2 regions of the Sphaerisporangium rhizosphaerae genome follow, and region 1 is predicted to be linked to the other one. Evidence: riboswitches for the same ligand, from Rfam matches in the RefSeq annotation. Region 1 holds a riboswitch; the other holds the start of a gene.
The links. Region 1 has a riboswitch for S-adenosylmethionine ahead of thrC (threonine synthase). Riboswitches for the same ligand answer to the same signal wherever they lie in the genome.
Positions count from the first base shown of each region.

Region 2: another riboswitch for S-adenosylmethionine. It lies ahead of ACFQSB_RS17560 (aminotransferase class V-fold PLP-dependent enzyme); the one in region 1 lies ahead of thrC (threonine synthase).

Region 1 is NZ_JBHTCG010000056.1:23,904-28,497, forward strand. It holds gene groL (chaperonin GroEL) at 1-379, opposite strand, end outside; gene ACFQSB_RS38965 (cold-shock protein) at 775-975, opposite strand; gene ACFQSB_RS38970 (MoaD/ThiS family protein) at 1,369-1,644, opposite strand; gene thrC (threonine synthase) at 1,658-2,950, opposite strand; SAM riboswitch class I at 2,965-3,131, opposite strand; gene ACFQSB_RS38980 (RNA polymerase sigma factor) at 3,338-3,904, opposite strand; gene ACFQSB_RS38985 (alpha,alpha-trehalose-phosphate synthase (UDP-forming)) at 4,070-4,594, shown strand, end outside.
Region 2 is NZ_JBHTCG010000010.1:169,988-174,581, forward strand. It holds gene ACFQSB_RS17555 (NADH-quinone oxidoreductase subunit D) at 2-1,201, opposite strand; gene ACFQSB_RS17560 (aminotransferase class V-fold PLP-dependent enzyme) at 1,220-2,500, opposite strand; SAM riboswitch class IV at 2,733-2,848, opposite strand; gene ACFQSB_RS17565 (TerC family protein) at 3,013-3,804, shown strand; gene ACFQSB_RS17570 (cytochrome P450) at 3,908-4,594, shown strand, end outside.

The DNA of each region.
Region 1 (4,594 bases):
CGCGCTCGACGGCGGCCTCGATGCCCTTCTTCAGGGACATCGGGTTGGCGCCGGCGGCGACGTTGCGCAGGCCCTCGCGTACCAGCGCCTGGGCGAGCACGGTGGCGGTGGTGGTGCCGTCACCCGCGACGTCGTCGGTCTTCTTCGCGACCTCCTTGACGAGCTCGGCCCCGATCTTCTCCCACGGGTCCTCGAGCTCGATCTCCTTGGCGATGGAGACACCGTCGTTGGTGATGGTGGGAGCGCCCCACTTCTTCTCCAGCACGACGTTGCGGCCCTTGGGACCCAAGGTCACCTTGACGGCATCGGCGAGCTGGTTCATACCGCGCTCGAGACCGCGCCGGGCGTCCTCGTTAAACGCGATCATCTTGGCTGCCATACGGCTAGACCTCCCAGATACAGGGTGGCTTGCAGCGGATCGAGCCGACGCCCGCGACGGCATGAAACCCGCGCCTCCACGGCACCTGTCGCCGTGGATCGCCAGGCCCCATCGCCTCGATCCAGGTTTGTCACTCTCGACAGGAGAGTGCCAACGAACTGTTTAGCACTCTACCCGGTCGAGTGCAAGCGACAACCCCTATGACCTGGGCGGCACAAGGATTTCTCCGACCGTATGCCGAATATTGGGCCCGCCCCCACAGGGTAGGCGGTACAGCCCCGCAGGCTGACATGAAGGAAGGCCCGGCCCGTCTTGGTGCATGACAGACCGAACCTTCCAGCTACTGACGGGGAGAGACTAGTGGATCTTCGTCTGGCCGGGCGACGCCGGCCACGTCACACAGTGCGAACGGACTCCGCCTGCGGGCCCTTCTGCCCCTGCGTGATCTCGAACTCCACCCGCTGACCCTGCTCTAGGGACCGGTATCCCTCGGACAGGATCGCTGAGTAGTGGACAAACACGTCCTTACCACCGTCTACCGCGATGAAGCCGTAGCCCTTGTCCGCGTTAAACCATTTGACGGTGCCCTGCGCCACTTTCCGACTCCTCTTGCTGGGCTCCGGACCCCGCCCACTCCTCCGCGAGGTCCGTGACCTTCGGAGCCGAGACGCATGCGAACTCCTCGGCTACGTCGATCGTTCTCGACCATACCTGTGGCAAGGGTTGAAGCAACAGAGTCAATCGGGAAACTACTACTTGACGTTCGCTCTCAGCGGCACTCGGCTATTTCCCGCTCGCGTTTAGTTAGTTGACAATTACACTAACGGAGGACCCGGTAATCACTTCTATTATGATAGTCGTCCCGCTACCGGGCCCCCCTTGCGGACATGGCGACGCCCATGCGTCCAGCTAGGACGCATGGGCGTGATGTGACCGATGGGGCCGGTGAGACTTGAGCACGCCTCACAAAGGCCAGAAGGGCGCGGAGGTCAGCCCCCGGCGACGGCGGGGATCACCGAGATGTTGGTTCCTTCGGGGGTTGCGGTGTCGAGACCGTCGACGAATCGGACGTCCTCTTCTCCGACATACACGTTGACAAAACGGCGGATCTTGCCCGTTTCGTCCAGAATACGGGCCCCGATTCCCGGGAAGTCGGCGTCGAGCTTCTGGAGCACCTCGCGCAGGGTCGCCCCGTCACTGCTCACCTCCGACGCGCCGTCGGTGTAGGTGCGAAGAATCGTCGGAATCCGCACAGAAACGCTCATTTATCAGGCCCTTTCAGGAGTGGTCGGCGACAGCCGTACGAAATGCGTCGAGCGAAGGACGGATGACCGCGGTGGGCCTCGCCTCGGCGGAGACCGCGTCGAGCGTCTTGAGGCCGTCCCCGGTGTTGAGCACCACCGTCTCGGCCTCGGGGTCGAGCAGGCCGTTGGAGACGAGTTTGCGCAGCACGCCGACGGTCACGCCGCCGGCGGTCTCGGCGAAGATGCCCTCGGTGCGCGCCAGCAGCCGGATGGCGTCCACCACCTCGGCGTCGGTGACGTCCTCCACCGCGCCGCCGCTACGACGGGCGATGTCGAGCACGTACGGGCCGTCGGCCGGGTTGCCGATGGCGAGCGACTTGGCGATGGTGTCGGGCTTGACGGGACGCACGATGTCGTGGCCCGCCTTGAAGGCCGCCGACACCGGCGAACAGCCCTCGGCCTGTGCGCCGAAGACCTTGTAGGGGCGGTCCTCGACCAGGCCGAGCTTGATCAACTCCCGGAACCCCTTGTCGATCTTGGTGAGCTGGGAGCCGGAGGCCACCGGGATGACGATCTGCTCGGGCAGGCGCCAGCCGAGCTGCTCGGCGATCTCGAAGGCCAGCGTCCTGGACCCCTCGGCGTAGTACGGCCGGAGGTTCACGTTGACGAAGCCCCACTTGTCGCCCAGCGGGTCGCCGATGAGCTCGGAGCAGAACCGGTTGACGTCGTCGTAGGTGCCCTCGATGCCCACCAGCCGGCCGCCGTACACCGAGGCCATGACGATCTTGGCCTCTTCGAGGTCGGACGGGATGAACACGCAGGCGTCCAGCCCCGCGCGCGCCGCCGCGGCCGTCACCGCGCCCGCGAGGTTGCCCGTGGAGGAGCACGACAAGGTGTGGAAGCCGAAGTTGCGCGCGGCCTCCAGCGCGATGGCGACGACCCGGTCCTTGAACGAGTGGGTCGGATTGCCGGAGTCGTCCTTGACATGCAGGCTGCGCAGGCCCAGTTCGCGAGCCAGATTGTCGGCCTTGACCAGCTTGGTCCAGCCGGGGGCCAGGTTGGGCCGGGAGGCGACGTCGGCGGGCACCGGCAGCAGCCCGCGGTAGCGCCAGATGTTGCTCGGACCCGAGGCGATCTGCTCACGGGTCACCGCCGTCCCGGTCTCGCCGGGAGAGCTCCAGGTGTAGGCCACTTCGAGTGGCCCGAAACACTCGGCACAGGCGAAGATCGGTCCCAGGTCGAACCTGGTGCCGCATTCGCGGCACGAAAGAGCGACGGCGGGGCCGAAGTCGAGCGTGGTCGTTGTCTCAGCTGTTGCGAGCGCCATGAAGCGAGGCCTTTCCCTCATCTTCGCCCGGACCACCTTGGTCACAGGCCGGAATTGGCACCTGTCCCGGCCGGTCTCACTGGTCTTTGAGTGCCGCGTCGTTCGGCAGACGCGGATGACCACAGCCGGGAGGGTTGCCGGGGCTTCGCAGGGCCGGTCCCTCCACCCCTCTGGATGAGCAATATGAAGTTGTGATCCCGCTTGTATCACAAGCAGGCCTTAAGAACTGTACCTCGCCCACCGGCGCGGACGGCCGTCCGTCTCATTCTCCGAGACGTGAGAGCACGATAGGAGAAACCGAAGCCGCAGGTGAGCACGTTGCGAGAAGCGTCGCGAGAAGCTCCGTCCCGGAACAGAGCAGGCGGGAAGGGAGCGCGTTGCGGCCCGCTAGGCGAAGGGCCGGCCGTAGGCGTCGCCGAGCGCCGCCTGGACGTACTTGCGCGCCTGGTGGATGCGCGACTTGGCCGTGCCCAGCGGGATGCCGAGCTGCTCGGCGACCTCGTTGTAGTCGAGCTGGCAGATGTCGCGCAGCACCAGGGCCTGGGCCAGCTCGGGCTTGTCGGCCTCCAGGGACTCCATCGCGTCGAGCAGGTCGAGCCGCGACCCGGCGATGACGCTGACCCTGCGCGGGTCGGCCCGCAGCTCGGGCAGTTCATCGGCCGTCTGCTCGGCCGCACGGCGCTTGAGGGTGCGGTAGGTCGTGCGGGCGCAGTTGGTCGTCACGATGTGCAGCCAGGTGGAGAAGCGGGCCCGCCCCTCGAACCGCCCGATGTTGCGCGCCACGGCCAGCAGGGTGTCCTGGCAGGCCTCCTCGGCGTCCTGGTGGTACGGCAGCAGCCGCGAGCAGTGGCGCAGCACGTCGGCCTCGATGCGGCGCAGGAGCTCGCCCAGCGAACGGTGGTCGCCCGCGGCGGCCGCGCGGGCCAGATCCTCGGTCGTCTCGTCAAGCGCCATGCCCCGAGCTCCTCTCGACCGCCTGCGGCCAGCCCTGACCTGACCGCCAACCCATCTTATTGGGAGCGTTAAATTCAATTAATCTGCGGCCAGGTGCGCGTCACAGCGGAGATGAACCGGCGAGGGACGACCGCCGCAGGGCGGACGAGGAGTGGTGATGGGCGGATGAACACAGTTCTGCTGGCCTCCAACAGGGGGCCCGTGTCGTTCACGCTCGCCGATGACGGCACGCTGACGATGCGCCGCGGTGGGGGCGGCATGGTCTCCGGCCTGTCCGAGGTGGCCAAGGACGCCGAGGTGCTGTGGGTGTGCGCCGCGCTGTCCGACGGCGACCGCAGCGCCGTGCGGCTGGCGTCGGGCGGGCGCCTGGACCAGGCCGGCTACGACACCGGCCCGGTGCGCATGCTGGACATACCGCCCGCGACGTTCCACCGGGCCTACAACGCGGTGGCCAACTCCACGTTGTGGTTCGTCAACCACCTGCTGTACGACACGCCCAACTCGCCGCAGTTCGACATGCGCTTCCGCCGGGAGTGGGAGTCCTACCAGGACTACAACGCCGCGTTCGCGCTGGCGCTGGCCGAGGAGGCCGCGCACGGCGCCCGCGCGATGATCCAGGACTACCACCTGACGCTCGCTCCGGCGATGCTGCGGGTGGAGCGCCCCGACCTGCGCATCTCCCACTTCTCG
Region 2 (4,594 bases), on a different contig from region 1:
TCTACTTGTCGATGTCGCCGACGACGAAGAACATCGAGCCGAGGATGGCCACCATGTCGGCGATCAGTTGCCCGGGCAGCATCTCCCTGAGCACCTGGACGTTGTTGTAGGACGCGCTGCGCAGCTTGAGCCGCCACGGGGTCTTCTCGCCCCGCGAGACCAGGTAGTAGCCGTTGAGGCCGAGGGGGTTCTCGGTCCAGGCGTAGGTGTGCCCCTCGGGCACCTTGAGCACCTTGGGCAGCCGCTGGTTGACCGGGCCCGGCGGCAGCGAGCGCAGCCGCTCCACACAGGCGTCGGCCAGGTCGAGCGAGGCCTTCACCTGGTCGAGCAGCACCTCGAACCGGGCGTGGCAGTCGCCGGCCGTGCGGGTGACGACCTTGACCGGCAGCTCGCCGTAGGCCAGGTACGGCTCGTCGCGGCGCAGGTCGAGGTCGACGCCCGACGCGCGCGCGATCGGGCCGCTGACGCCGTACTGCATGATCGTCTCGCGGTCGAGCACCCCGACGCCGCGCGTGCGCGCGATGAAGATCTCGTTGCCGTGGATGAGGCGCTCGATGTCGGGCAGCCGCCCGCGCACCTCGGCGACCGCCCGCCTCACGCGGTCCAGCCAGCCGTACGGCAGATCCTCCTTCAGGCCGCCGACCCGGTTGAACATGTAGTGCATGCGCCCGCCGGAGATCTCCTCCATGACCGCCTGCAACGTCTCGCGCTCGCGGAAGGCGTAGAACACCGGCGTGATCGCGCCGAGCTCCAGCGGATAGGAGCCGAGGAACATCAGGTGGTTGAGCACGCGGTTCAGCTCGGCGAGCAGCGTGCGGGCCCACACCGCCCGCACCGGGACCTCCATGCCCAGCATGCGCTCGACCGCGAGCACCACGCCGAGCTCGTTGGCGAACGCCGAGAGCCAGTCGTGCCGGTTGGCCAGCACGATGATCTGCCGGTAGTCGCGCACCTCGAAGAGCTTCTCGGCGCCCCGGTGCATGTATCCGATGATCGGCTCGGCGGAGGCGATGCGCTCGCCGTCCACGGTCAGCCGCAGGCGCAGGACGCCGTGGGTCGAGGGGTGCTGGGGCCCGATGTTGAGGATCATGTCCTCGGTGGCGAGCTCCTTGGCGCCGGTCCCGACCGCGACGACCCGCTCGACGCCCGTGGCGGCGCCGCCGGCTCCGGGACCTCCGCGGGTTCCGCGAGGTTCGGTCATGAACCCCATGCTGTCACGTCAGCGGCGGGAGACAAGATCTGAGAGGGCGGCGACCAGGCGGAGCACGTGCTCCTCGGTCGTGCCGATGCCGATGGACGCCCGGACGGCGCCGGTGGTGCCGTCCGCGCAGTCACCGTCGGCGGAGCGGCCCACGGCGTCCAGCAGGTGCCGGACGAAGGGGTGGGCGCAGAACTTCCCGTCGCGCACGCCGATGCCGTACTCGGCGGACAACGCCTCGGCGACCTCGCGCGCCGTCCAGCCGTCCACGACGAAGGAGACGATGCCGACGCGCGGGTGGCCGGGCCCCCACAGCGACAGCTCGTGGACGCCGTCGATGGCGGCGATGCCGTCGCGCAGCAGCGTGAGAAGGCGTTCCTCCTGCTTGACCAGGGGCGTCCAGCCGGTGGCCGACAGCGCGTCGCAGGCGGCGGCCAGCGCGATGGCGCCCAGGACGTTCGGCGTGCCGGCCTCGTGCCGCTGCTCGGGGTCGGCGCTCCACTCGGTGGACAGCGGCGCGCCCTGGCCCGCGCCTCCGGTGACGGCCTTGGAGGCGCCGCCGCCCCGCAGGTACGGTTCGGCCTCGGCGAGCCAGTCGGCCCGTCCCACCAGGGCGCCGGCGCCGAAGGGCGCGTACAGCTTGTGCCCGGAGAAGCTCACGTAGTCAAGGTCGAGCGCGGTCAGGTTGAGCCGGCGGTGCGGGACGAGCTGGGCGGCGTCCACCAGGATGCGCGCGCCGTGCCGGTGGGCGATGTGCGCGAGCGCCGCGATCGGCCACAGCTCGCCGGTGACGTTGGAGGCCGCGGTGACCACCAGCAGCGCGGGCCCGTCGATGGCCGCGAGGGCCTCGTCGGCCGCGCGCACCGCCTCGCCGGCGAAGGCGGGCGGCGCGAGCCGCACGGCGTCGGGCCAGGGGAGCAGCGAGGCGTGGTGCTCGGTTTCGAAGACCACGACGGTGGTGCCGCCGGGCAGGCAGCGGGCCAGCAGGTTCGACGCGTCCGTGGTGTTGCGGGTGAACACCACGGCGTCCCCGGGGCGGGCGCCGACGAAGGCGCGCACCGTGTGGCGGGCCTGCTCGTAGCGGGCGGTGGTCAGCTGGGAGGCGTACCCGGCGCCCCGGTGCACGCTGGAGTAGGCCGGAAGCGCGGCGGCGACGGCGGCGCTCACCGGCGCCAGACACGGCGCGCTGGCCGCGTAGTCCAGGTTGGCGTACGGCAGCAGGCGCCCGCCCTTGACCGGCACCTCCAGGTCGGCGCCGAGCACGGCGGGCGCGTCCGGACGCGCGCTCGCCCCGGGGACCAGGGATGACGTGCCGGGGACCGGCGAAAAGGCACCGGCGGCCGGCGAGAAAGTACCGGCGGCCGACGAGAAAGTACCGGAGGTCGGCGAGAAAGTACCGGAGGGCAGCGGGGAGGTGCCGGGGGGCGGCGGGGTGGTGCCGTGAACGGCGGGGGAGGAGCTCTGCAGGATGGTGAGAGCGGTCAACGCCGGCCTCCTAAGGTCATGGGACCCGGTCACGGCGTTGGTGTGACGGAGCCCGCGCTTGCCCGGCACACCTCGTGCCGGACCTGGTCCTCACCCGGGGCACCCCGCCGCGAGCGCGAGGGTTGCCGGCCAGCGAGCCGGGGCTTGACGCTGGCACTCATGACCTACCGGGACTATAACCCGGCTCCCCCGCCTGTCCGCAACCTCATGAGGCAGGGGTGACACGTTTCACGAATCGCGAACTTTGACCGTCCCTCGCGCGTTGACAGGGGACGGGCTCCCCGGGACGGGGGCCGTGACGTGACCGACGCCCGGCCCGAGGAGGCGCGATGGACTGGCTGCTCAATCCGGAGATATGGATCGGGTTCCTGACCCTCGTCGCCCTGGAGATCGTCCTGGGCATCGACAACATCATCTTCATCTCCATCCTGGCGGGGAAGCTGCCGCCGGAGCGCCGTGACCTGGCCCGCAAGGTCGGCCTGGGGCTGGCGATGGTGAGCCGGCTGGCGCTGCTGCTCGCGCTGTCGTGGGTCGTGCGGCTGACCGAGCCGCTGTTCGCGGTGTTCGGGCACGACATATCCGGGCGCGATCTGATCCTGATCCTGGGCGGGCTGTTCCTGCTCGGCAAGAGCGCCTTCGAGATCGGCGACAGCCTGGAGGGCGCCTCGGGCCACTCCGGCGGCCGGGTGGCGGCCTCGTTCACCTCGGTGATCATCCAGATCATGCTGCTGGACGTGGTCTTCTCGCTGGACTCGGTGATCACGGCCGTGGGCATGGTCGACGAGATCGGCGTCATGGTCGCCGCGGTGGTCGTGTCGGTGGTGATCATGCTGTTCGCGTCCGGCACGATCAGCGCGTTCGTGGAGAAGTACCCGAGCATCAAGATGCTGGCGCTGTCGTTCCTGCTGCTCATCGGGGTCGTGCTGATCGCCGAGGGCTTCGATCAGCACATCTCCAAGGGCTACATCTACTTCGCGATGGCGTTCTCGCTGGTGGTCGAGCTGCTCAACATCCGTGCGCGCAAGAAGGCGGGCGCCCAGCGGCCGGTGGAGCTGCACGAGCGCTACGGGGAGACCGGCGCGCCCGACGCCGCCCCGGCGCCGCCCGCCGAAGCCCGCTGACCCCGGCGGCGCTCCGTGCGGCTCGAGGGCTGTTCCGCGCGGTGCGCCGGCCACTCCCTTGGCCGGTGGCGATGCTCATCCCTGGATGGGCAGGTGAGACGTGGTGGGATATCCCGATTACCATGACGTCGTGCGCTTCGACCCGTGGAATCCGGCCTTCGTCGCCCATCCCTACGACGCCTACGGGGAGCTCCGCGACAGCCGGCCGGTCAGCTTCTTCGAGCCGACCGGCCAGTGGCTCGTGGCCCGGCACCAGGACGTCAACGCGGCGCTGCGCGACCGCAGGCTCGGCCGTTCGTACCTGCACGTCGCCTCGCACGAGGAGTTCGGCAGGCGGCCGGAGCCGGACTTCCAGGAGCCGTTCTGGCGGGTGACCCGCGGCGGGATGCTGGACGTCGAGCCGCCGGTGCACACCCGGCTGCGCCGGCTGGTCTCCAAGGCGTTCACGCCGCGCATGGTCGAGGAGCTGCGCCCGAGGGTGCGCCGCGTCGCCGGGGAGCTGGTGGACGGCTTCGTCGAGCGCGGGGGCGGCGACCTGATCGCCGAGGTGGCCGAGCCGCTGCCGGTGACGGTGATCGCCGAGATGCTCGGCGTCCCCGAGGCCGACCGGCACCTGCTGCGCCCGTGGTCGGCCGGCATGTGCGGCATGTACGAGCTCGCGCCGTCGGTCGAGGCGCAGCACACGGCGGTGCGCGCGGCGTCGGAGTTCGCCGCCTATCTGCGCGCGCTGGCCGCCGAGCGCCGAGCCCGTCCGGGCGACGACCTGATCAGCGCGCTCGCGCAGGTGGTG